3 regions of the Odoribacter sp. genome follow, and region 1 is predicted to be linked to each of the others. Evidence: riboswitches for the same ligand, from Rfam matches in the RefSeq annotation. Region 1 holds a riboswitch; each other region holds the start of a gene.
The links. A riboswitch is a leader RNA that binds a small molecule or an ion and turns the genes downstream of it on or off. The one in region 1 is predicted to bind cobalamin.
Positions count from the first base shown of each region.

Region 2: it holds a riboswitch for cobalamin, as region 1 does, so the genes downstream of both, AC5RDS_RS04525 (ABC transporter substrate-binding protein) here and AC5RDS_RS10385 (hypothetical protein) in region 1, are expected to answer to the same signal.
Region 3: it holds a riboswitch for cobalamin, as region 1 does, so the genes downstream of both, AC5RDS_RS04455 (PepSY domain-containing protein) here and AC5RDS_RS10385 (hypothetical protein) in region 1, are expected to answer to the same signal.

Region 1 covers NZ_CFKYFN010000078.1:45,380-47,588, forward strand. The annotation lists gene AC5RDS_RS10380 (electron transfer flavoprotein subunit alpha/FixB family protein) at 1-397, shown strand, start outside; cobalamin riboswitch at 653-853, shown strand; gene AC5RDS_RS10385 (hypothetical protein) at 1,182-2,159, shown strand.
Region 2 covers NZ_CFKYFN010000036.1:48,514-50,722, forward strand. The annotation lists gene AC5RDS_RS04525 (ABC transporter substrate-binding protein) at 1-969, opposite strand, end outside; cobalamin riboswitch at 993-1,183, opposite strand; gene AC5RDS_RS04530 (S9 family peptidase) at 1,331-2,209, shown strand, end outside.
Region 3 covers NZ_CFKYFN010000036.1:29,808-32,016, reverse strand. The annotation lists gene AC5RDS_RS04455 (PepSY domain-containing protein) at 1-1,045, opposite strand, end outside; cobalamin riboswitch at 1,083-1,276, opposite strand; gene AC5RDS_RS04450 (sirohydrochlorin cobaltochelatase) at 1,557-2,209, opposite strand, start outside.

The DNA of each region.
Region 1 (2,209 bases):
AACGGTGAAAGAACAGAAAACCCGGATCGACATAACGGAAGCTAAAGTGCTGGTGTCAGGTGGGCGTGGTGTCGGCAGTACGGCTGGTTTTGTCATGCTGGGTCGTTTAGCGGAAACATTGAATGCCGAAGTATCTTCATCGCGGGCAATGGTCGATGCCGGGGTTATGCCCCACGAACGCCAAGTGGGGCAAACCGGAAAGACGGTCCGGCCGGATCTGTATTTTGCCCTGGGGATTTCAGGGGCTATTCAGCACCTTGCCGGTATGGAAGAATCAGAATACATCATTGCTATCAATAAAGACAAATATGCTCCGATCTTCAATGCAGCAGATTTGGGGATTGTTGGAGATGTACATAAAATTGTCCCCATATTGACAGAAAAACTCCGGAAGTAAAAATCGGAAATGAACCGGGTGTTTGTTCAATTATACTCTTTCCTTTTCTATTGGTGACGGTAGCAAGAGGAAAGAGTATTTAAGAGTAAATCAATATCTTGGCACTGATAAATCAAATTGATTGCATCTTAAATGTCAAAGCTCGTATTTTTGAAATAATCGGCTGGTAAAGATTGTCCCAGTATATTTTTACGCCTTATATTAAAAATGATTTAAAAAATTACTTAAAATAAACTTTCATCTCTCTTTTTTTGTACTTTTACCGTCGATTTTGGTGCTGCTCGTTATTTTCGTAACGGAGCGGTGAAAAGGGAATCAGGTGTGAATCCTGAACAGACCCGCTGCTGTAAGCTTTTTAAAGTCTTTGGACATTACTCACGCCACTGTTTTACATGAACGGGAAGGACGTCCGGAGATAAAGCAAGTCAGAAGACCTGCCAAGATCAGAAACTTGGTGTTCTCTGGGATTAGAATGCCGGTTGTACTGATTTTTAATTGGAATTATTCTATTGGATGTCGATGGAAAAACGTTCGATTAAATTAGTCGAAATTTCATAAAGTTTACAAAGTGATGCCCCTTACAGGACGTTTGTTAATTGACTATTGACAAATACCAGTTTACTGTAAAACAACATACTTTAGGAAATATTTACATCATATTGATTATCAATCATTCAACATTCAATTTCCCTACTCATTTCCCTTTTTTTCAGCTGTTTTTTGATGGAAGTAAAGCTTCCAATCATTGTCAATTGTTAATTGTCATCGGTCAATTATTCCTCTTGTGGAAATCCACAAAAAAATCGAAGATTTAAACGTCACACTTTTAGGACTGGATACTGAAAAATTAGGGGCTTTGGAAAAAATCGGAGGGAAGCTGTCATTGAACTGTACGGCAGAATATTTGAAGTTGCCTGCCGGTTTGAAAAATTTGAAGGTGTTTGTAGTATCGAAAGGTATAGAACGCCTGGATATCCAGGGAATAGAAATCGAGGAATTGCGATTCAGCGGTACCGGATTGGAAAATACGACGGTGATCGGTGACGATATTTTTAAAGGTAAAATCAGTTTGGATAACCTTTCGGGATATTTCCCGAAATTAGAAGGTTTCCGGGAAGTGGGAAAACTGAATATCGGTTATCTTGGCCTGAACGGAGGGAGCATTGAAATCGGTAATATCCGTAAAATTAACGGGGATTTCTCTTACTGGGCCAATTCCAATGTAAAGGCCGTCGAATTTCCTGCACTGGAAGAAGTAACCGGTAATTTTGAATTATATTCCAATATCAAGGAATACCATTTCCCCGAATTGAAGTCTATCGGAGGGAAGGCAATCATAAGTATCGACTATTATGATGAAAAGACTTTTCCGAATCTGGCGACGGTCGGGGAGGATATGATGTTTCAGACCGGATATGACTATTATGGATCGAGGGGACCGGCCGTGGTCTTGTATCCGGCTTTGAAGCAGGTTGGGGGGACATTGGAACTGCGCCCGATCGGACCAACTCCCTGGGGAGATAATGAGAATACCGGTTATTTGAATCAAACTCTGGAAAATCTGGATTTCTTGTCCAGCTTGGAAAAAGTGGGGGGAATCCGGATTCATGATCATGGGAAACTAGCTTCTTACGAGGCAATTAAAAAGGCCATCCTGACCTGTCCCGAAGAGAAATGGAGTGTGGAAAATAATTTGTACAATCCGACTTACAAGCAATTGGTAGAAGACCAGCAATGGATAAAACCTGCTATTCAGGAGTAACAGATGAAGCCTGTTTTTCAACTGTGAGATTAATCAGCTGAAAAAGTTGT
Region 2 (2,209 bases), on a different contig from region 1:
ACCGTAACGTTCGTCCTGGGCTAAAAGTGTTTCGTAGGTATATTGTCCCGGGTAGCTATTCAGGATGCGCCAGTAATCTGCCTGGTCGGCTTGATTGTATACCGTTTCGAAATCGAGATATACGCCGCCTGAACGGGGATCGTCTTTCAGGAAATAATCGGCTCCGGCATCTTCGAATACTTGTGCCAGAAAGCTTTGTCCTCCTACGGCATACCATGTTCCTCCGTGTATTTCACCGCTGAGCACGACCGGCCGGTGTTCGACCCGGGCTGTCAATCTTTTCAGATCATTGTATTTTTGTTCTATCTCATTGAATATTTTATTCGCCTTTTCTTCCTCTCCGATTAAAAGACCGACAAATTTAATCCACTCGGCTTGTCCCAATGGAGTCGTTTCTTTATAACCCAAATGAGGGACTAGTGGAATATCTACTTCTTTCATAGCGTCGTAGCCCCCTTGTTTGAAGGGAGAGATGAGGATCAGGTCGGGAGCGAGGTTCATAATGATTTCCGCATCGAAATTACCCTCGATACCGATTTTCTGAGTTTTCCCTTCGGCTAACTGTTGTTTGATCGTTGCATTATTCAAAAAGCGGGTACTGCTGATTCCCACGACTTGGGAAGTTGCTCCGAGCTTGATAAAATTAGAGAGTTGTAAAGAAGTCATACAGATGACGCCCCGGATCGGCAGATCGAGTACAGGTATATGCGGGGGAAGCTCAGGATGTGTGCCTCGCTGTCTTAGGGCGAAGGTATATTCCGAACCGGTTTCGCTTTGAGGATCTTTGATATGAAGGAGTCGGTAATTTTCGTGTTGTTCCAGCCAGAAGCCTTGTGCATAACGAATATTCGAACGATCTGTTTGTGTAGCGACAGGGTTTTGTTTTTTGCGGTTACCTGAACGACAGGAACCTAAGGCCAGACAAAAACCGATGGTAAATACCAGTGATAAAAAATAAATCTTTTTCATGCTCTTTTCCTCCGAAAGAAATTTGTTTATTAGCTATGATCGGCAGGTTTTCTGGCTTGTCATCTTTTCTCCTTCCCAAAACGCCCGGGTTTCAGTGGATCATTGAAAAGACCTGCAAAATGACAGTAATGACTTTACAGCTGCGGGGACAGCTTCGGGTTTTCACCGAATTCCCAAATTCCCATGCGGGGATACCGATGCTGCTACAAAGATAGTATTTTAGGCACTTTATCCTGTTAATTTTGTCCAAATTATAAAAAGAATAAATAAAGATTACTACTTTTGGTCACCATGTACTTTTATTTATTGGCCTTTATGAAAGTATGTGTATATGATAATAAGTAGAACGCAAAATGTAAACATGATGAAAAAGATCCTTTTTTTCGCTTTTTTCTGTTGTGCTTTTTTTTCTTATGCACAGAAAGCAGATTTAAAAAATTGTTACAAGTATTCGGAAGAAAATCTGAAGAAGTATTATCACTCTTTGAGTGTATTTCCTTCCTGGATATCCGGGACAGATATGTTTTGGTATAATTATATTACGCCCGGAGGTGCTAAATACTATCTGGTCGATCCGGTCCGTAAAAAAAAACTGGAAATGTTTGACATGGAAGATATGATCGGTAAATTAACCCAAGCTACGGGGATATCATTTAATATCAAAGATTTCCGATTGGGAGGGCTGAAATTTGATGAGGGGGATCCGTATTGTTTTTCTTTTTCCAAGGGAGGACTGGATTTTCATTACAATATCAGAACCCGGGAGCTGAAAAAACTGGACCCTGAACAAGCCTGCCGTTTTTATCCTCCGGCATCCCCTTATTGGTTAAAGTTTTCCCCTGACAGTAGTTACAGTATATATGCTTACCGGCACAATCTGTATCTGCTGAACAGGCAGGATACGGTTCCGGTACAGTTGACCACAGATGGAGAGAAGTATTATTCCTATAGTAATCAGAAGGACAGCGATTCGGATAAAAATACAACTCCCAATATTGTGTGGGCTGGAAATTCTAAGGTGTTTTACTGCTTACGTCAGGACAGGCGTAAGGTTGAAAATTGCTGGGTAGTTGATAATCTGGCCGAACCACGTCCTAAATTGCGTACTTATAAATTCCCTATGCCGGGTGAAAAATATGTTTTTACCTACGATCTGCATTTGTTTTATCCGGAAACCTGCCAACATATTGTTGTGAATATTGATAAATACCCCGATCAGGAGGTTCGGATTGTTGCATCT
Region 3 (2,209 bases), on a different contig from region 1:
AGCTCGTATCCGCAGCATCGATAAACTGTTTTTTACTGCCCGAATTCACGACATAATAAGGATATTTTCCAAAGGATGCCCACTCGATACTTTTCACATCAGACAGACTATCCACGATTTTCCGGTAATCCAAGGCATACAGATCGGCGGCCAACATTCCCCCCTCACGTCCCCGAAAACGTACTTCACGGTTCCTGGTTTTACCTTTCTGCATCCAGGAAGGAATATCCACCAGCGACATCATTCCGCTAAATACAAATGTCAGAGCAAAAACACCGAAAACCACACCGGTGATATGATGCCAACGTAACCACCATTTTTTATAAGGCGAACGCAACCCTTTCTTCCGGTTTTTCCAAAATACCCAAATCCCGATCCACAAACCGGAGAAGCACATGATAGCTCCCAATCCGGACGCCCAGATCATAAAATTAATCCAAAGCGCTTGATTTTGCCGTAGAGAAGTAAAATACACCCAATGAGGAATAGCCCCCAGCCAAGCCCAAAAGCGGGAATTCCGGTCAGTCCATTGCAACACTTTACCGCTTTTCGAAGATATATACATCTCTTGCCGGGCATCATCTTCGAACGAAAACTTATAAATCGGAAATTCTTTGGTCAAATAACCGAAAGGAATCCACTGATCCAACCGGTTTAAGGAATCTACCCGATAAGCAACCGATCCACCCAATTGTCCGGCAATCCGGCAAATCTCGTTAAAATCAGGTTTACCGACAACCTGCAATGAATCGGCATACAAACCGGCAGGTAATTGCCGCCCTTTCAGATGAAATACCGGCCGGTCGAGATACATATCTACAGACAAACCTCCTAAACGACTACTGTCGGGCAGTACCTGCAATAAAGAATCTACAGCCGGAAGCGGACCTGTCAGAGACTCCTGACGGGCTAATTTCAATTTCTGATTTACCCGTGGGAAACTATGATAAATCATTACAATCCCAGAGATAAACCACATCAGAAACAAGATACTGAGTAATAAACCGAGTATCCGATGAATTTTTCGGAAAATTTTTGTCAACATGTTTTTATCTATAATCTTATTCCTGTCCACGGGAATAGCATTATTATTATTTTCGGCAGGTTTCCTGACTCAGTCCGGAAAAGTAACCTTCCAGTCGCGTCGACCGTGGTTGTAAGAAAACTTTTCACCTTATACGAACCTCACAGTAGCGGGCACTGTTCCGGAATTGCACCGGATTCCCTCTCATTTTATGCAGAAAACATAAAATTCACCGAAAAATTAAGAAACACCAAATAAAACGTTCGTTTAATTTAGTTGAAAATCTATGAATTTCATAATGTTTATAAAGTCATGGAACCCTGCGGGCACCTGGTTAATTGACAATGAAACAGTATACCCGAAGAATAGGATATATTGTGTTGATTGTCAATGATTTTATTCTCATTTTCTTTTCTCATTTTTCTTCCCTTCTTTATCTTTTGATGGAAGCAAAGCTTCCAATAATTGTCCATCGTCCATTGACATCTGTCCATTATTCTTTTTGCGGGTTTCCGCAAAAAGAATCGACCTTTTATTTTCCCTGCATATACCCCTTTTTCCTGGTAGCCATATCCACCGCTTTATGTCCGGCAGCAAACCGGGCATGTTGGATGAAGAGTTGCTGAACAGTTGGATTTTCTCCCAACCCTTTCAGGTAAAGATTCACTTTATAACCCTGTTTTTCAAGATTTTCCTTCCATTCGCCTGCTATATCATTTTTAGCATGATCTCCGGCAACAAACATCAGGGGGGCCAAAGTCAATGTTTTGGATTTTCCGTTTTTCAATAGCCGCAAAGCGTCTTCGTATTCCGGATACCCTTCTACAGTTCCGACATGATATTCCGGATGTCCTTCCGCTTTCAGCATATAATCGAACATAGCATACGAAGCTGTTGCAGGATCGGGGGTCCCATGGCCTACCAATAATTTTTGTCCACCTCTATCAGCCTGATTCATGGCCTCCGTAATTGCCTTTACGACCACAGCATAATCCTCAGGAGCATACAACAAAGGATTTCCGACACGAATATCTTTAAAATTCAGCGAAAGCCCTTCCACTTCGCGACGCAATTCTTTCATCTCCGTACCTTCGATTATATTCGTAGATTGTATTAAAATATGCGTATAACCTTGTTCATGCAGCTGAATAAGTGCCTGAGCCGGATTCAGGCGCTCTACTCCCC